Regions from separate parts of the Carnobacterium sp. AT7 genome, predicted to be linked through region 3. Evidence: a T-box and tRNA genes for the amino acid it is inferred to sense, from the RefSeq annotation. Region 3 holds a T-box; the other regions hold tRNA genes.
The links. A T-box is a leader RNA that pairs with one kind of tRNA and senses whether it is charged. The one in region 3 lies ahead of tyrS (tyrosine--tRNA ligase), so its partner is inferred to be a tRNA-Tyr.
Positions count from the first base shown of each region.

Region 1: it encodes a tRNA-Tyr, which carries the amino acid that the T-box ahead of tyrS (tyrosine--tRNA ligase) is inferred to sense. The anticodon was not compared.
Region 2: it encodes a tRNA-Tyr, which carries the amino acid that the T-box ahead of tyrS (tyrosine--tRNA ligase) is inferred to sense. The anticodon was not compared.

Region 1 covers NZ_ABHH01000050.1:1,341-7,998, forward strand. The annotation lists gene CAT7_RS11535 (PTS sugar transporter subunit IIC) at 1-552, opposite strand, end outside; gene CAT7_RS11540 (DUF7916 family protein) at 610-1,509, opposite strand; gene CAT7_RS11545 (ROK family transcriptional regulator) at 1,835-3,022, shown strand; gene CAT7_RS11550 (ISL3 family transposase) at 3,424-4,743, shown strand; tRNA gene CAT7_RS11555 (tRNA-Leu) at 4,917-5,000, opposite strand; tRNA gene CAT7_RS11560 (tRNA-Cys) at 5,035-5,105, opposite strand; tRNA gene CAT7_RS11565 (tRNA-Gln) at 5,138-5,209, opposite strand; tRNA gene CAT7_RS11570 (tRNA-His) at 5,221-5,293, opposite strand; tRNA gene CAT7_RS11575 (tRNA-Trp) at 5,331-5,404, opposite strand; tRNA gene CAT7_RS11580 (tRNA-Tyr) at 5,434-5,517, opposite strand; tRNA gene CAT7_RS11585 (tRNA-Phe) at 5,523-5,598, opposite strand; tRNA gene CAT7_RS11590 (tRNA-Asp) at 5,634-5,706, opposite strand; tRNA gene CAT7_RS11595 (tRNA-Val) at 5,726-5,798, opposite strand; tRNA gene CAT7_RS11600 (tRNA-Glu) at 5,845-5,916, opposite strand; tRNA gene CAT7_RS11605 (tRNA-Ser) at 5,928-6,016, opposite strand; tRNA gene CAT7_RS11610 (tRNA-Asn) at 6,072-6,145, opposite strand; rRNA gene rrf (5S ribosomal RNA) at 6,158-6,273, opposite strand; partial or broken rRNA gene CAT7_RS11620 (23S ribosomal RNA) at 6,365-6,658, opposite strand, start outside.
Region 2 covers NZ_ABHH01000018.1:41,255-47,912, forward strand. The annotation lists gene CAT7_RS07975 (sodium ion-translocating decarboxylase subunit beta) at 1-600, opposite strand, end outside; gene CAT7_RS12610 (biotin/lipoyl-containing protein) at 648-1,019, opposite strand; gene CAT7_RS07985 (OadG family protein) at 1,033-1,314, opposite strand; gene CAT7_RS07990 (oxaloacetate decarboxylase subunit alpha) at 1,324-2,742, opposite strand; gene CAT7_RS07995 (phosphoenolpyruvate carboxykinase (ATP)) at 2,811-4,451, opposite strand; tRNA gene CAT7_RS08000 (tRNA-Leu) at 4,641-4,724, opposite strand; tRNA gene CAT7_RS08005 (tRNA-Cys) at 4,759-4,829, opposite strand; tRNA gene CAT7_RS08010 (tRNA-Gln) at 4,862-4,933, opposite strand; tRNA gene CAT7_RS08015 (tRNA-His) at 4,945-5,017, opposite strand; tRNA gene CAT7_RS08020 (tRNA-Trp) at 5,056-5,129, opposite strand; tRNA gene CAT7_RS08025 (tRNA-Tyr) at 5,159-5,242, opposite strand; tRNA gene CAT7_RS08030 (tRNA-Phe) at 5,248-5,323, opposite strand; tRNA gene CAT7_RS08035 (tRNA-Asp) at 5,359-5,431, opposite strand; tRNA gene CAT7_RS08040 (tRNA-Val) at 5,451-5,523, opposite strand; tRNA gene CAT7_RS08045 (tRNA-Glu) at 5,570-5,641, opposite strand; tRNA gene CAT7_RS08050 (tRNA-Ser) at 5,653-5,741, opposite strand; tRNA gene CAT7_RS08055 (tRNA-Asn) at 5,797-5,870, opposite strand; rRNA gene rrf (5S ribosomal RNA) at 5,883-5,998, opposite strand; partial or broken rRNA gene CAT7_RS08065 (23S ribosomal RNA) at 6,090-6,658, opposite strand, start outside.
Region 3 covers NZ_ABHH01000022.1:14,646-21,303, reverse strand. The annotation lists gene CAT7_RS08760 (L-lactate permease) at 1-300, opposite strand, end outside; gene CAT7_RS08755 (lactate oxidase) at 458-1,576, opposite strand; gene CAT7_RS08750 (LysR family transcriptional regulator) at 1,944-2,837, shown strand; gene CAT7_RS08745 (DUF488 domain-containing protein) at 3,022-3,561, opposite strand; T-box leader at 3,818-4,037, shown strand; gene tyrS (tyrosine--tRNA ligase) at 4,104-5,369, shown strand; gene CAT7_RS08735 (zinc-dependent alcohol dehydrogenase) at 5,509-6,657, shown strand.

The DNA.
Region 1 (6,658 bases), on a different contig from region 3:
CTTCATTAAAATTGCATAGATAATCAACCAAAATGTAACAATAAATGCACCTGGTATAATTGCACTAAAACTTTTTGCAACTGCTGGTGGCACAGTTTCTGGTAATTTAATTTGAATATTGTGGTTTATAAACCACTGATAGATATAACCACTAATTAACCCGACAATAATAGCCACGAATAAACCTTTTGCTGCCATATATGTTGTGGGCATTCCAGCACCAGCGTCAGAAGTAACAAAAGGTGTTACTACAATGAAAGATGACAATGAAATAATACCGGATGGAACCCCATCTACTCCAAATTGATTTGTTAAACTATATGCGATACCAAAGCTTGCTATTAAGCCAATCAGTCCAAAACTACTATCTGTTCCTTTCCATAGAAAATCGGCAACACCTACTTTACCAAGCCATTCTTCCCAACCCGGAATTGGAAAACTTGCTACGACCATAAATAAAGAACCAATAATAATCAACGGCATTGCCAATGTGATACCATCACGTATCGCAACAAGGAACTTATTATTTCCTATTTTTGAAGCAACTGGCATTAATTTTCGTTCTAAAAAATCATTAATATTACTCAATAAAATCTCCTCCTCTACTACTTATCTGTGTACCGATCTTGCCATCATTGAAGCAGTATGACGCATACCTCGTAAAGCTTTACTTAAAGCAAAAATATTTTCTACTGGAGCAATTCCACCATAGCCTGCATCTCCAATGTGTTGGATATCAACACCACAAATTTTATTACGAATAGCAATTTGCTTAATTGTATCTTCATCTGAACTTTCTTGGCTTGTTCCAATAGCTGACAACACTAATGCACCTTCTTTGTGAACAGCTTTAACGATTTCTTTCAATTCGTGTTCATCAAATCCAGGTACGGTACCCACTGCAGGAACTAAAATAATATCTGCCCCAGCTTCAATAAATGATTTTACCGTTTCTAAATCAACTATGCTCTCTGAAACACCAGCGCCATGCATTTTACCAGCAATAATTAACCCTGAAAACACTTCTTTTGTAGTACGGATTGTTTTCTCAATTTGAGTATTTGTAACACCCGTTCCTGGATTTCCTGTTAAACAAACAAAATCTAATCCCAATGATTCAATCTCATTGATTGTTTTTAAATTTGCTTGTCTACCTTCAGCAATCGTTAAACGATCTTCTGCCATAGATGCTTCTTCATCAACCGGTTCCAAGTTAACACCGATTGGACGACCGACCAAATTATGAAGCTGATCCACAAATGATCCATCCTGATTACTTAAACCTGAAATTTTAGGATTCAACACATCTATCCCATTTAACAAGATTAAATCTGCCCCAAATGCTCTAGCAATTTCTGCATTTGTAATGTCCTCAATAAACGGTTCTCTCTCCACGACATTTTCAGACATCACAATTCTTCCTTCACTTGCTTTAATACTTTGTTTCAGCTCATCAGCGGTCATATTCATAATTTCTGAAGCGTTAGCACTTATAAATCTTTTTGTCATAATACAACTCCCTATCATTTTTTTATTTATCTTTCTTTTACTCACTTATTTGTTACCGTTATCATTCTAATTCAATCTAATAACGTTAAATACTTAGCGTTAGCCAAGTTACTAGGCATATCCCTTTCCATAATTTTTTATTGGTTATAAATTATAAATAACAAACCAGGAAAACTCTGTTCAAAACCATATTTGTTAATATTTTGTTATCAACAACCTTATGTTAATCGATAAATAGCCCCCTGTCAACCTAAATCGTTCCAATAGTTGTTTATAAAAAATAATTAATGTTGTATACTAATTTTGTGATATTAAGGAGGATTCTATGAAGATTACTAAAAGACAGAAGGAATTACAAACCAAAATATTAGATATCATTTATACAAAGGGGCCTTTATCAAGGATTGATATTTCTCAAGCAACTGGGATCACACCAGCAACAGTAAGTGATATTGTTGGAAACTTAATTGTGGAACAGTTGATTCACGAGACTGGTGAAATCGTTTCTGATACAAATAAATCCGGTAGAAAAAAAATTTCTTTAGACATTTCACCTAATCATAGTTTTTACATTGGGGTAGAACTATCAGAAAAATTCTTTGCCTATTGTCTTATTGACAATAAACAAAATTTATTTGAAAAAAAGATTCTAACAAATGATCCTTCCACTCCCGAAAGAAATCTTACTGCATCTTTATTCGTTACTGAATTGCACTCGTTTCTTTTACACTGCTCTAATTACCATCCTCAATCTATTGGGATTGCATTACCTGGACATTTCGATGAGGAAAACCAATCAATTTTAACAAATAATTCATTTTGGACTAATTTCAACTTTAAACAATTACTCTCTACAATAAACTTACCAGTGTATTTCAAAAATAATGTTCACTGTATGACTTTATCAGAACGGTTATTTGGTCACGATAGCACCGATAATAATTTTACTTTTGTGCACGTAGGTCGAGGAATGTTTTGTTCATCAATCTATCAAAGTAATCTCTATGGGGATAATAATAATTTAGTCGGAGAAATTGGTCATATAGTTGTTCATCCTGATGGTGAGCTTTGTGAATGTGGCAAAAGAGGATGCTTGCAAACTTATGCTAGCGAATCTTGGATCATTAAAAAATCTCAAATTCTTTTTGATAAATCTGATAGTACTTATCTGAGGCAGTTAGCGACAGATCGAGCTCATCTCACAATTGAAGTGATCCTACAAGCCTATAAGTTGGGTGATGAGGGCGTCATAAATATCTTGCACAATGCTATTAAGTACCTTTCGATTACCCTAAATAATCTTTCAATGATGATTGACGCAGATAAAATGATTATTCATGGTGAACTCTTTTCAGAAAAACAACTTTTAGATTTAATAAAAGATTATTTAGAAAAAAACATTGCTCTATTAGCAACAAAGAAAAAAACACTTATAGAAATTAAAAATTATTCAGCTATAAATGGAGCTTTATCAGCTGCTGGTCTTTGTGTGGCAAAGCAACTCCTTAGTTAGTCCATTATTTTTTGGATTTAAACTAGTTTCTTTAAATAAATTTTACAGATTATTCAACAATGGGTATGACTGCTCCAAAAGAAACTTCATAGATAATACATGAAGTTTCTTTTTAGACCCCTATAGAACTACAGTCTTCCAGAAATTTTGGCTCTATATTTTTAGTTTAGATAAATGAATTTAGTTCATACTTAATATTCTGGAGGGATTGGGTTGTTTGTAGTCCTGTAGAATGTTTAAGGCTTGAAAGATCTTACGAGCCAATCCGACTATTCAGGCTGTATAATTTTTGGTGTGGATGAAGAAATTCATTCACACCTATTTTTGTGCAAAAAAATAGAAACATATGAAATTTCCAGTTAGAATAAAGTCACCACAACTCACTAGAAAGGAAAATTCATATGCCTCGTAATAATTGTATCCGAATTGCACTCGATTTAAAAGATAAAAACATTCTTTTTGATGAAAAATTTTGTAAGGAGAAGAGAATCAAAGGATTCAGATCAAAAGTTTACTATGCCACTTTAACGTATCAGCCTTCTCACTGCGAGTGTTGCGGGATGAAAAATCACTCCTACTCTATTGTTAAGAATGGGTATTTAACCTCTAGGGTTAAATGGGTCAGCTCTACTCACTATCCAACTTATATTCAGTTAAAGAAACAACGATTTCTTTGTAGAGAATGCGGTGTGACCTTTGTTGCTCAGTCTCCTGAGATCGAACAAGGCTGTTTTATCGCTAAGCGGGTCAAACAGTCTATTGCAGTTGAATTAGCCGACACTACTTCTGTAAAAGACCTGTCTAAACGGCATTTTGTTTCTCCTACCACTACAGACAGAGTCTTGAAACAACTCAATCAGTCTGTTAAAAACAATTTCAAATCCTTGCCGCAACACCTTTCTTTTGATGAATTTAAATCCGTTAAAAACGTCGAAGGCAAAATGAGCTTTATTTATTCCGATGCAGATACACATGAACCGATTGATATCTTGCCAACTCGGCTCTTAACCGCTTTACACAAGCACTTTCTGCGCTATCCCTATAAAACGAGGATGACTGTAAAAACGATTGTCGTAGACATGAACGCGGCCTACTTTACATTAGTTAAAGACCTCTTTCCTAATGCTAAAGTAATCATTGACCGTTTCCATATCATTCAGTTGCTCTCACGTTCGTTGAATCAAACCAGAGTTCAACTAATGAAACGATTCAATACCTCTAATTCAGAAGATTTAAAGAACTACAGAAAATTTAAAAGGTACTGGCAACTTCTATTAAAAGACTCAGATGACTTGAATTTTAAGGATTACCGCTATCAACGACTCTTTAAAAAGCCTTTACCGAATACAGAAATCATTGACTACCTACTCACGCTCGACGAGACCCTTAAAGCGACATATGATCTGTATCAAAATCTTCTTTATTATTCTAAAAAAAATGACTATAAAGGATTTAAAGACCTTATACTGAAGACTTCTCCAAAGGAGTTGTCTCCTTTTATGCAGACTGCCCTTAAAACCCTGCGTAAACACTTGCCTAGGATCAAACATACTTTTATGTATCCCTATTCCAACGGTGCTTTAGAGGGGTCAAACAATAAAATAAAAGTCATTAAACGGGTTGCTTATGGTTATCGGAATTTCCAGAATTTTAGATGCCGTATTTTGATTAGTTTTAAAGCGAAAAAAAACAGCATGAGTCAGTTACCTCACGCTGCCTAAATTAGATTTTATTTTAACTAAATTTTGCTCATCCACACCATTTGACGAAGAGCCACTATTCATAAGAATCTTTGAAGCATCCACACCATTTGACGACGATTCCAAAGAGACTGATTAAAGAAATGAACAAAAAAATACACCTAGCATCTTATAGATGTGAGGTGTATTTAGTATACCGGCGGCCGGAATCGAACCGGCACGCCCTCGCGGGCACAGGATTTTGAGTCCAGCGCGTCTACCAGTTCCGCCACGCCGGCATATGGACTACTTTTTTTCATCTTTTCGAACATAAGGCGGTAACCGGATTTGAACCGGTGATGAAGGTTTTGCAGACCTCTGCCTTACCACTTGGCTATACCGCCATCTTTTTAGTTGAATGGTTCATTCAATTAAACTGGGCTAGCTGGATTCGAACCAACGCATGAGGGAGTCAAAGTCCCTTGCCTTACCGCTTGGCTATAGCCCATGAAAAAAAAAGGCGACTGATGGGGATCGAACCCACGCATGCCGGAACCACAATCCGGTGTGTTAACCACTTCACCACAATCGCCATGGTAATTATTTTTTTGCCCATCTTACATTAAAAATGGCAGGGGTAGTAGGAATTGAACCCACACTGATGGTGTTGGAGACCATAGTTCTACCTTTAAACTATACCCCTATCTTATAAAGGTTATTTCTTTTAAAAAATGGTGGAGGGGGGCAGATTCGAACTGCCGAACCCGAAGGAGCGGATTTACAGTCCGCCGCGTTTAGCCACTTCGCTACCCCTCCAATAATGGTGGCCTGGGACAGAATCGAACTGCCGACACCTTGAGCTTCAATCAAGTGCTCTACCAACTGAGCTACCAGGCCATTATATAAATGGTTTATTTAATTTTTCAAACCAACGGTCTCGACGGGAATCGAACCCGCGATCTTCTGCGTGACAGGCAGACATGTTAACCCCTACACCACGAGACCTTTTTATAACTTAAACCAATGGAGGTTGACGGGATCGAACCGCCGACCCTCTGCTTGTAAGGCAGATGCTCTCCCAGCTGAGCTAAACCTCCGAAGAATCTTACTACTGCTTTTTTTAACCAGTAACGTCGTTACTGATGACCCGTACGGGAATCGAACCCGTGATACCGCCGTGAAAGGGCGGTGTCTTAACCGCTTGACCAACGGGCCGTTTTTTCAAACGGAGAGTAAGGGATTCGAACCCTTGAGACAGTGTTCACCGCCTACATGATTTCCAATCATGCTCCTTCGGCCACTCGGACAACTCTCCAGGTGGGGTTCACTTAAACTAATCTCGTTTATATTTACATAGTTTGACTATGGAACTCCGCAAGTAGGACTCGAACCTACGACATCATGATTAACAGTCATGCGCTACTACCAACTGAGCTATTGCGGAATAATTGAATGTGCGTGGCAACGTCCTACTCTCACAAAGGGAAACCCTTCACTACCATCGGCGCTAAGAAGCTTAACTTCTGTGTTCGGCATGGGAACAGGTGTGACCTTCTTGCCATCATCACCACACAATTTCAATCAAGAGAACGTTGTTCTCTCAAAACTGGATAAGTTAAAAATCATTTTTCGTTCTGAAACCCTCTTACACCGTTTAAAAAATTTGGTTAAGTCCTCGACCGATTAGTATTGGTCCGCTCCATCTATCGCTAGACTTCCACTTCCAACCTATCTACCTGATCATCTCTCAGGGGTCTTACTCACTTACGTGATGGGAAATCTCATCTTGAGGGGGGCTTCACGCTTAGATGCTTTCAGCGTTTATCCCGTCCACACATAGCTACCCAGCAATGCCCTTGGCAGAACAACTGGTACACCAGAGGTGTGTCCATCCCGGTCCTCTCGTACTAAGGACAGCTCCTCTCAAATTTCCTACGCCCGCGACGGATAGGGACCG
Region 2 (6,658 bases), on a different contig from region 3:
TGTTGATGTATATTCCATACGAATCATTCGTTCTTTTTTTGTCGTTACAGCTTTAATAGCTATCGGCTGGACGATTGGGACTAAAGCCATATAGGAGTAAGCAGCAACCGTTATAGGACCTAATAGCTGAGGCGCTAGTTGCAAGGCTACAAAAATAGATGTTGGGCCATCGGCAGCACCAATAATGCCAATCGAGGCTGCTTCTAAAATATCAAATCCAAAAATAACTGCAACTAAAATAGTGAAGAAAATACCGAATTGAGCGGAAGCTCCATATAATAAAAGAACGGGATTTTGTAGCAAAGGACCAAAATCAATCATTGCGCCGATTCCAATAAAAATTAGCAACGGAAATAATTCGGTCGCAATACCAAAGTCAAACAACACATTTAGAATGCCTTCTTGTTCTTGATTATTAATAACTTGATTGACTAAGCCAGATTGAGGAAAATTCACCAATAGTGTTCCAAGACCCATTGGCACTAGCAATGTTGGTTCATATTTTTTCTTGATACCTAGGTAGATTAAACATCCACCTATCCCCATCATAATGACCTGTCCAAGTGAAATGGATAGCAACCCTGAAAAAAAAGTGTCCAAAAAATCTCCTCCCTTACCAAGAATCTAAAATTGTAATATAAGAACCATTAAGTTGGATCTATGACAATTAAAGACTCTCCTGCTTCTACCGCTTGACTAGGTTGCACATTCACCTTAGATACAACGCCACTAACAGGAGCTACAATTTCGTTTTCCATTTTCATTGCTTCCAGCAAGCACACGGTTTCTCCAGCATGTACATCTTGATTTTCTTCTACCTTAACAGCTAGTATTCTTCCAGGCATAGGAGCTGTGATCATTACTTCTTCTTGAGAAAATGTTTTTAATTGCTTCGTGCTCGTCTTTTCTTTATCGGTGATTGAAGTAAGAGATGGTGTTTTTTTGTTCACTTCATCTAGTAGTTCTTTTACGGTAACTTGATAAATTTTCCCATTTACTGTAATCTCATAATTTTTCATTTAGCGCACTCCCTTACCGAATTCGCTCAATTTTTGTTACGCAATAGGTTTTGTCTTGTTGCTCATCATTAGCTAAAATCAACGCCATTAAGACTGCAACCATTCGTGTCTCTTCATCTTCATCTACTGCTAAATCATTTTGTTTTTCAGGAGAAAAGGATTCTATTTCTTGGTATTTTTTCGGTCTAAATTTCATCATTTGGTGAATGAGTTGCCAGCCAATAAGCACTAAAAAAAAAACTAGGAGTCCAATAACGGTGATTACTACTATATCTAAATAAGAAAATTTTTCCATTTATTCACCTCATTTTATATAGGCTGATATTCTGATCGTTTCTTCCATTTCTACCGCAGCTTTTTTTTGCTCTACTTTTGGAAACTCGTATTTTTTTTGTAAAAACGCTTTGCCAACTTGCGGAAAAAGGGCATAGGTTAAAACATCTTCATCTGTTTTTGCTAAAGTTCCTATTTCTTCTTTCAATCGTTCAAATTCTGGTTGAATATGGTCAGCCGGTCGATCTGTAATTACTGTATCTTCATCAATAATCTGTTTTCTAAAATCTTCACTGATAGGCATTGGCGGACGGCCATATGAACCATGTAAATATTCTTTGATTTCATTTGGAACCATCTTGTACCTTTCTCCGGCTAATACATTAAAGACCGCTTGGGTTCCCACCATTTGACTCATAGGGGTTACCAATGGTGGGAACCCCATGTCTTTTCGAACTTGTGGAACCTCTTTCAAAACAGCTTCATACTTTTCAGTTGCATTCGCTTGTTTTAATTGCGAGTATAAATTTGACAACATCCCTCCAGGAACTTGATACAATAGTGCTTTTGGATCAACACCCATCATTTTAGGGTCCAACAGCCGATTAGCCAAATACTTGTCTCGAATAGGTTTAAAGTATTCAGCAATTTCTTCTAGTAACTGAAGATTTAGCTTTGTCGCAACCAACCCTTCATTTAAAGCAATAGCCATTGATTCAGTAGGCGGCTGACTCGTTCCCTCCGAAAATGGTGAAATAGCTGTGTCAATCATATCTACACCTGCTTCTACAGCCATTAAATAAGTCATTTGTGAAACACCACTCGTTGCATGTGTGTGTAAGCTCAGCGGAATAGTTAACACTTCTTTCAGTGAGCCCACAAGTTTTTTTGCGATGTAAGGTGTAAGAATTCCTGCCATATCTTTAATGCAAATAGAATCAGCTCCCATATTTTCCAACTCTTTGGCTAGCTGGGTATAATAGTCAATAGTGTGCACTTCACTTATGGTATAACATATGGTCAACTGGGCATGCTTGCCGTATTTTTTAACTGCTCTTAAAGACGCTTCCAAATTTCTAATGTCATTTAGGGCATCAAAAATTCTAAAAACATCTATTCCATTTTCACTAGCTTTTTGAACAAATTTTTCGACAATGTCATCTGCATAATGCCGATACCCAAGCAAATTTTGTCCTCTTAATAGCATTTGTAATTTTGTGTGCGGTGCCCGCTCTTTTATCGCCCTTAACCTTTCCCATGGATCTTCATTTAGAAACCGAATAGCTGCGTCAAATGTAGCTCCTCCCCAACATTCAAGCGAATAGTATCCAACTTGATCCATCTTTTCAATGATAGGCAACATTTCTTGTGTTGTCATTCTTGTCGCCATCAAACTCTGATGAGCATCTCTAAGAACCGTTTCAGTAATTTCAACCGTACGTTCTGTCATATTTCCATACTCCTCTCTACTGACGGAAAGAGAACAACCAAAATCTATTTTTATTAAAAGACATTAGTTTAGTCAAGAAGTGATTGCATCGCTTCAAGAGCTTCATCTGGTAAAAGATTCATTTTGTTCGTTTTATTCTGCTCTTGAATATAAGCTACACGCATTTGCAACCTTTCTTGAACCAATTTACGGTACTCTGGATTGTTAAAGTCGGGCTCATAATCCTCTACTACAAGGTAACTTAGCTCATTGCTTGTTCCAAATGATCTGAACTCGGCTCTCCCCTCAACAATTGATTCAATACTACTTAAAGTAACAGCAGCTGTCACTTTCTTGTCTAAAAAATAACCCGTATTTAAAATGTAGCAGTCGATACTTTGATTCGTAAATAATGCCTTAAAATGATTGTAATCTTCTTTAAGTGGATAAATACGAAATGGATTTGCATACGGCTCGATTACTAATTTATTGATATCGATTCCTTTTTTTAAACGTTCAGCTGTTGAACGTTTAGTAGCCAAAGTTGCCCCAAACGTTGCAGCAAGAACTGGATCCGTCACTTTAATGACAGGAGGGAGACTTTCATCCTTCATAATCCAATAAATTGCGTCGATGGGTTCATTGAATTTATCTACTCGATTTGAAGTAGAATAACGTGATTTTATCGTTCTACCATTTCCATTCCTCAAATCTTCTGTCAAGAGAACCTTATCCCCGTTTTCATCTAGCGTGACTGCGACATTTTGTACCGTTACAAAATAATCGATTTCTGGATGATTTGAAGGATAGTCTTGCGTCTTATCAAAATAAGCTGGTTCTAAAGCAATAGAAGAACCATCCTCTAAAGAAACAATAAATGCATCATCATGCAAAACTTCAACTGCATATTTATTTTCGTGTTTTGCATGTGTCAGTGTTGATTTACCTGAACCAGATAGCCCAAAAAAAGCCGATACATAATTTTTTCCATTGGTTAATGTAAATTTCTTTTGCCCACCATGACAAGCGACATAACCCAACCTATGTGCTGTACCCCAAGCCAATGTTAACGTTGCTTTCTTTAACTCACCAAAATAATTCATTCCTAAAATGATGGCTGCATTATGCTTTGAATCAAAATAAGCTAGCCCCATGGGGTAATCGGGATGATGCCATTCAGGATTTTGATAGATTAAAATATCACCCTCATTTATTGCTCTAGATTGCACATATAATTCATCGTATACTTCATTGCAAATTTGGAAATTCAACAACCAGGAATACAAATTATTTTCTTGACCAACAGGTACGCTCAAATGTGCTTTCACCATGAAATCAGGATCTAATCCAACATAAGCAGTAGCTTTATAACGCATTTTATTTTCACCTTGATAAATAGCTTCACGGATAATTGGGGCCAGTTTAGCATCTTCCTCAGGATTTTCTCCCAAAATACGTTTTGCTGCAGCTGTTCTCCCGACCACCGCTCCTCCATTCTCAACTAATACATTTGCTCCATAAGGCAAACCTAATTTTTCCGGATGCTTAACTATTAGGTCTGTTACAATGGTGTGCATGGAATCTTTAGCCAGTAAATAAGCTTCTTCAGTCGTTTTTATTTCTGTAGTATTGTTACCGTACATGGACGTTTCCACGACTGAGCGAAATGATGAAAAAATAGGATTGTCTTTTCTAATTTCTGATTTTGAAAAAGTTGACTTTGTTGCCATTTAAATCCCTCCAATTTTTTTAAAATAGAATGTATTTAAATTCATAAATCAAGTTTAAAGGCTAAAAACAAAGCGGATACATTTTCTTTATATATAGATAAAAATTTCTGTTAATTCACCTCTACATCATAACAGATTAAACAAAAAAAAGCCCTTAAGAACAAGAACATTCTTAAGAGCTTTTTATTATACCGGCGGCCGGAATCGAACCGGCACGCCCTCGCGGGCACAGGATTTTGAGTCCAGCGCGTCTACCAGTTCCGCCACGCCGGCATATGGACTACTTTTTTTCATCTTTTCGAACATAAGGCGGTAACCGGATTTGAACCGGTGATGAAGGTTTTGCAGACCTCTGCCTTACCACTTGGCTATACCGCCATCTTTTTAGTTGAATGGTTCATTCAATTAAACTGGGCTAGCTGGATTCGAACCAACGCATGAGGGAGTCAAAGTCCCTTGCCTTACCGCTTGGCTATAGCCCATGAAAAAAAAAGGCGACTGATGGGGATCGAACCCACGCATGCCGGAACCACAATCCGGTGTGTTAACCACTTCACCACAATCGCCATGGTAATTATTTTTTTTGCCCATCTTACATTAAAAATGGCAGGGGTAGTAGGAATTGAACCCACACTGATGGTGTTGGAGACCATAGTTCTACCTTTAAACTATACCCCTATCTTATAAAGGTTATTTCTTTTAAAAAATGGTGGAGGGGGGCAGATTCGAACTGCCGAACCCGAAGGAGCGGATTTACAGTCCGCCGCGTTTAGCCACTTCGCTACCCCTCCAATAATGGTGGCCTGGGACAGAATCGAACTGCCGACACCTTGAGCTTCAATCAAGTGCTCTACCAACTGAGCTACCAGGCCATTATATAAATGGTTTATTTAATTTTTCAAACCAACGGTCTCGACGGGAATCGAACCCGCGATCTTCTGCGTGACAGGCAGACATGTTAACCCCTACACCACGAGACCTTTTTATAACTTAAACCAATGGAGGTTGACGGGATCGAACCGCCGACCCTCTGCTTGTAAGGCAGATGCTCTCCCAGCTGAGCTAAACCTCCGAAGAATCTTATCAATGCTTTTTTTAACCAGTAACGTCGTTACTGATGACCCGTACGGGAATCGAACCCGTGATACCGCCGTGAAAGGGCGGTGTCTTAACCGCTTGACCAACGGGCCGTTTTTTCAAACGGAGAGTAAGGGATTCGAACCCTTGAGACAGTGTTCACCGCCTACATGATTTCCAATCATGCTCCTTCGGCCACTCGGACAACTCTCCAGGTGGGGTTCACTTAAACTAATCTCGTTTATATTTACATAGTTTGACTATGGAACTCCGCAAGTAGGACTCGAACCTACGACATCATGATTAACAGTCATGCGCTACTACCAACTGAGCTATTGCGGAATAATTGAATGTGCGTGGCAACGTCCTACTCTCACAAAGGGAAACCCTTCACTACCATCGGCGCTAAGAAGCTTAACTTCTGTGTTCGGCATGGGAACAGGTGTGACCTTCTTGCCATCATCACCACACAATTTCAATCAAGAGAACGTTGTTCTCTCAAAACTGGATAAGTTAAAAATCGTTTTTCGTTCTGAAACCCTCTTACACCGTTTAAAAAATTTGGTTAAGTCCTCGACCGATTAGTATTGGTCCGCTCCATCTATCGCTAGACTTCCACTTCCAACCTATCTACCTGATCATCTCTCAGGGGTCTTACTCACTTACGTGATGGGAAATCTCATCTTGAGGGGGGCTTCACGCTTAGATGCTTTCAGCATTTATCCCGTCCACACATAGCTACCCAGCAATGCCCTTGGCAGAACAACTGGTACACCAGAGGTGTGTCCATCCCGGTCCTCTCGTACTAAGGACAGCTCCTCTCAAATTTCCTACGCCCGCGACGGATAGGGACCGAACTGTCTCACGACGTTCTGAACCCAGCTCGCGTACCGCTTTAATGGGCGAACAGCCCAACCCTTGGGACCGACTACAGCCCCAGGATGCGATGAGCCGACATCGAGGTGCCAAACCTCCCCGTCGATGTGGACTCTTGGGGGAGATAAGCCTGTTATCCCCAGGGTAGCTTTTATCCGTTGAGCGATGGCCCTTCCATGCGGAACCACCGGATCACTAAGCCCGACTTTCGTCCCTGCTCGACTTGTAGGTCTCGCAGTCAAGCTCCCTTATGC
Region 3 (6,658 bases):
ATCTTTGGAGACTCCTGTCAACAATTGGTTGATAATTTTCATACTTCCAGAATAAGTAGCTAAATTATACGTAAATAAAGCGGCTACAATAATATAAACGATTGGCCAAATGCCATTAATAACGCCTTCTAATGTTGCTGTAAAAGCATCAATAATTGGGAAATCAAAACCAACGATGCTGATTCCAAGTGTAAGAAGCAGTCCAATCAAGCAAGCTTTTGTACCTGGCATCTTTAATACGCCAAGTGAGATAATTAGCCATGCAATAGGCAGTACTGCAAGTAATGTCTGTAATATCATAATTTTTTTCCTTCCATTATCCGTTTTTTATTAAGTGAGTTTCAGAGCTTGATTCTTTTGTATAAGTGCATTTTTTTCATCTTTCATAAATCCTCTGCTCCACTTAATATGTAGCGATGCCGTTTAGTCGGCACCGCTCCCTCAAATTCACATAAATTTATTTTTTCATATCAAACAAACGAGCATTTTTAACGTCTTCGATTGTTTGAGTTCCAGCTAATTGCATAACACGTTTCAAGTCTGTTTCGAAGTATTCTAAGACAGATTTAACACCTTTCCATCCGCCTAAAGCTAACCCGTATAATACTGGACGACCCACAGCCACGATATCTGCACCGCTTGCTAAAGCTTTGAAGATGTGTTCTCCACGACGAATACCACTGTCAAATACGATTGGAACACGGCCAGCTACAACTTTAGAAATACTTTCCAAAGTATCAAATGATCCAGGTGCACCATCTAATTGACGTCCACCATGATTGGATACCCAAATACCAGCTGCTCCTGCACCAATCGCTAATGAAGCATCTTCAGGAGTTTGAATTCCTTTAACAAACACTGGCAAGCCAGAGTAATCTGAAATAAACTTCACATCTCTTGGGGTGATTTTTTGTTTTGACTGAGCATAGATGTTGTTCAAAGACATATTCTTCCCTGATCCGGTTAAGTAACGAGAGACAATTGGCATACCAAATGGGTAAACAAATTTATTCAGCATATCTTTCTCACGATTACCACTTAATGTTGAATCCGCTGTTAAGATGATTGCTGTCGCACCATCAGATTTTGCTTCATCAAGAATATTTTTATTCATTTCATCATCTTTACTCATATAAATTTGGAACCAACGAGGACTGCCTTTCAAGCCATCTTCAATTTCTTCAAACGTAGCTCCTGAATAAGCACTGATAGACATAATCGTGCCGCCAAATTCAGCGATTCCTTTAGCTGTTCCTGCTTCTTTTGTTTCATGAGCTAACCCATGAGCTGCAATAGGAGCCATAATAAAAGGGACTTTAATGTCATGTTCTAAAATAGAAGTCGATGTGTCCGGATTTTCTACATCAGCTAATACACGAGGCAAAATTCCTTTGTGTGACCAAGCTTCATTATTTTGTTTTAATGTAAATTCATCTCCTGAAGCACCTGACATATAATCAAATCCACCATGTGGAACGACTTCACGAGCTCTGTCTTCAAGCCGATAAGTGCTGATTACTTCAATTTCTTGCTCTACTGTTGGTGCTTCGTATTTAATCGTTTGTTCATTTACCATAAATTTCCAACCATCCTTTTTATATAATGAATTTAATAGTTTATTTCTAAATTTAAAATAGCCATTGAGCACTCAGTACAGTCAACGGAGCTACAATTACAACTATAATCCGTCTCACAAAAAGTAATTCAGACATAGCGATTTGGACATCAATCTTGAATAATTTTCAACCTGTTAATCACTTTAAAAATGTCACACCTTTCACCATTATTTTGGAAGCGCTTCACCACTTGTGTTACTTTATCATGTTCTTCCACACTTAGAAAATATTGTTTTTTTATGATATGATAAATAATATTTATGCAAAATTAGTTTAGTATACGTTTCGTTTATGTTATTAAATTCACAAAACCAACAGGAGGACCCTATGAATTTACAAGATTTAGTTTACTTTAATTATTTGGCTGAAAACTTGAACTTTACTGCAACAGCAGAACATTTTTACGTCTCCCAGCCTTCCATTTCGATGGCTTTAAAACGCCTTGAAAAGGAACTCGAAACTGTATTGATAGATAGAAAAAGACTTCACAAACATTTACGTTTGACAGAAACTGGTGAAATATTATTTAAGCATTCAACTCATATTTTACAAACAGTAGAACAAGTTAAAGAAGAAATTCATGATTTGAAAAATCAAATCGTTTATTTTGGCTTCTTACCAACCATTGGCGGCCATTTCATGGCACAACTGATGCCACATTTGACAAAATTTTCAGCCTCTATGAAACTCATTGAAGAAGAAAGTTCTGATGTTATGCTGGATTTGGTATGCAAAGGTCAAGTTCCATTGGCCATTATTGGGAGCGATTGTCCTACTTTTTCAGCAGAAAATTTATTACAAATTCCTTTGCGAACAGAAGAGTTAGCTCTTTGGGTATCCCCTGACAATCCATTAGCCAAAAAAAGCATCATCATGGCAGCGGAACTTCAAGATGAGCTGTTTATCTCCTTAGCGCAAGGTTATACACACCAACGTATTTTTGAAGAATGGACTAAAAACAACCAAATTAAACAGCCACAGACTCTTTATACTAAGGAAATTCAAACGGCATTGTCCATTGCTTCTTCCACTAACATGGTTGCTTTTATGAGCGATATTCTAATAGACGATCGCCCACGACTGGTCAGAGTTCCCATTGAAAATGCACCTCACTTTTACATTAGCCTCATCGTGAATAAGGATCACAGTAAAACCACATATTTTCAAAAAGAATTCAATGAGGCAATGATTGAAATCGCTGAGACCTTTAATACTCGTTGAATTTAAATTTATGTAACAAAAGTTTTCACTTGATTTTGGCACAAGTGAACAAAATTATTTTCATAGCAGTAAGATATAGTGTACCTTCTTAATTCTGTACAAGAAATTTGATATAATTAATTACTGATAAAAAAACGCTATTCATCATGGCCTATATGCCTGTGATGAATAGCGTCTTTTTGATTTATGAACATGAATCAGGATAAATAAGTTTGGATCCTTCGATAACCGCTTTAGCACCATACATACCTATTTCATGTAAAGTAGCTTTTTTCTCTGTCATGATATGGTGAACAGTTAATCCTTTTAATGACAAAGTATTTGAAATAATCAAGCGGTGGCATCTCCAAGGAACACTTTCAGAGCACATGTAACAAACTCGTTTTTTACTTTCAAGGTCTAGTAAATCACTGATTGCCTTTTCATATTCATTCGTTAGACTGTAGGCTGCATAATTCTGAAAAGACGTATTTCTCCATCCGTTCACTAATGATTCGTCTATTTCGTGATTTTTCTTTCTTCTACCACCCAATGAAGGCATATGAATATAACTAATACCGCTTTCAGGCAACCATTTTTCTATGTTTTCTTTATTAAATTGAGGCATATGGTTACTACCAGGGTAAGAACGTACATCAACTAAAGTTTCTACATCATATGATTGAAGCAAAGAAATAAACTCCTCACTACTATGAGTAGAATGACCTATTGTGTAAATATCCATTCAAAATCCTACCTTCCCTTTACTTATCAAAATTATACAGACAACTAACGTGTAAATCAAAAAAACGATACCTAACTCCTATTTTAATGACTAGATATCATCTCTTGTAGCAGTCCATTGTCATCGTTAACATCAAGTGAGTCAATTTTTTCGTCTTTCATTTCAACTCTTCCACTTATAGTACTAGTATTATTCCCTTAAAAACAAGATTGACAAATTGTCTTCACTTCATCTATACTAATAACAATCTCATAACAAACTTACAATGAAAGAGCTTAGTAGCATTTGGTCCCTGTTCAATAGAAAGCCTATGGTTGATGAAAATAGGCACAAACCTTTTTTGCGAAGTACACTCCGGAGTAACTTGACTAACCTCAAGCGTATTACTAACGTTAACAGTAAATGAGTGGCAGGCTTGTTTTGTGTTGAAAACAGACTGCAATTTGGGTGGTAACACGGAAATTTTCGTCCCGATAAAAAGATAACTTCTTTTTATTGGGCTTTTTTTATGCACAAAAATACAGATATAAGGAGCTAGAAAAATGAATATTATTGATGAACTAGAATGGCGCGATGCCATTAATCAACAAACAGATGAAGTAGGTTTAAAAAAATTGATTGACCAAAAAGCTGTAGGTCTATACTGTGGGGTTGACCCAACTGGCGATAGTATGCATATTGGCCACTTGATTCCTTTTATGATTCTGAAAAGATTTCAATTAGCTGGACACCGCCCCGTTATCGTCATTGGTGGCGCGACGGGTTCAATTGGTGACCCTAGTGGTAAATCTGAAGAACGTGTTTTACAAACGAGCGAACAAGTTCAAAATAATGTCGATAAATTAACACATCAAATGGAAAAACTATTTGATGCAGGTAAAAATGAAAACTCTATTCGTATGGTGAACAATTTGGATTGGACAAAAGAAATCTCTTTACTTGATTTCTTACGTAATATTGGGAAAAGTTTTAACGTCAACACTATGTTGTCAAAAGACATCGTTGCCAGTCGTTTAGAAACAGGTATCTCATTTACTGAATTTACTTATCAAATTTTACAATCGATTGATTTCTTACACTTGTACCAACATGAAGATGTTCAATTACAAATTGGTGGCGCAGATCAATGGGGAAATATTACAGCTGGTTTAGAATATATCCGTAAACAAGAAGGTTCTGAAGCTGAAGCTTATGGGCTGACCATTCCGTTAATGTTAAAAGCAGACGGAACTAAATTTGGGAAAACTGCAGGTGGTGCTATTTGGTTAGATCCAGAAAAAACCACTCCTTATGAGTTTTACCAATTTTGGTTAAATCAAGACGACCGTGATGTCGTGAAATACTTGAAGTACTTTACTTTCTTAACTAAAGAAGAAATCGATGCTTTAGCTGAAAAGATAGCAACAGAGCCGCATAAACGCGAAGCACAAAAAACATTAGCTAGCGAAATGACGCTATTTGTTCATGGCGAACAAGCGTTGAAAGATGCTGAAAAAATTACTGCAGCTCTTTTTTCCGGTGATGTAAAAAGTTTAACGGCTGATCAAATCGAAGAAGGATTCAAAAACATGCCTACGTTTGAAGCTCCAAAAGAAGAAAAAAATATCGTAGAATGGTTAGTCGATGTAGTCGGTATTGAACCTTCTAGACGCCAAGCTCGTGAAGATATTAAAAATGGAGCTTTATCCATGAATGGTGAAAAGGTCACAGATGTTGAAGCCATTGTGACACCTGAAAACTCTTTTGATGAACGTTTTATCTTGATTCGCAAAGGGAAGAAAAAATACTTCTTAGTTAAATTAGTTTAAAAGAAATAAGCGCCTGATCCTTTAGCATTTTAATGGATCAGACGTTTTTTTATCCTTAAAAGTAAGCGTTATTAATTTACTATCTGTAATCGCAATGTTAAACTTTGATTGATAAAATACAAATTAAGGGAGCGATTTTATGCGTGCAGTAACATGGCAAGGAAATGAAAAAATGGAAGTCCGAAATGTTCCAGATCCAACGATTCAAGAACCTACTGATATGATTGTCCGCATTACAGCAACAGCTATTTGCGGATCTGATTTACACTTGTATCATAACGGAAAGCCAGTAATGGAAGAAGATTATGTAGTGGGTCATGAACCGATGGGAATTGTTGAAGAAGTCGGTCCTGGTGTAAAAAAAGTTAAAAAAGGCGACCGTGTCGTTATTCCATTTAATATTGGATGTGGCGAATGTCATTTCTGTACTCACGAAATGGAAAGTCAATGCGACAATTCTAATCCAAATCCAGCTTTCGATAACGGCGGACTATTTGGTTTTGGTAAGATGCATGGGAATTACCCTGGAGGCCAAGCAGAATTCTTACGTGTTCCTTTTGCTGATTTCACCTCTTTTGTTGTTCCGGAAAATGATTTGCCAGATGAAAAAGTTCTTTTCTTATCCGATATCGTCCCTACTGCTTACTGGAGTGTAGAAAGCAGCGGCGTCAAAGAAGGCGACACGGTCATCATCTTAGGATCTGGTCCTGTTGGGCTATTTGCTCAAAAATTTGCCAAAATGAAAGGGGCTAAACGAGTTATTGCAGTCGATAATGTGAAGCATCGTTTAGACCATGCACGCAATACCAATAATGTTGAAACGGTGAATTTTAAAGATGTTACTGAAGTTGGAAAATTCCTTTATGATACAACTAACGGCGGAGCGGATGTCGTGATCGATTGCGTTGGGATGGATGGAGTGACTCCTACTAGAGAAAAAGCTAAGACGCTTCTAAGCGTACAAAGTGGAACGATCAGTCCGCTTGTTACAGCTTCTGAAAGTGTTAAGAAGTTCGGTACGGTCCAAGTTACTGGAGTGTACATGACGCCTTCTGCTAGTTTCCCAATCAATGATTTCTTCAACCGAAACGTTATTTTAAAAACAGGTCAAGCTCCTGTTATTCATCTTATGCCAAAATTATATGACATGATCGAAAAAAATATTTTTGACCCTACGGATATCATTACTCATACTATGCCGCTAGAACAAGCAGCAAAAGCTTATGATATTTTTGATAAAAAAGCAGATCAAAATATCAAAGTGATCTTAAAACCAGGTATGGTATGAA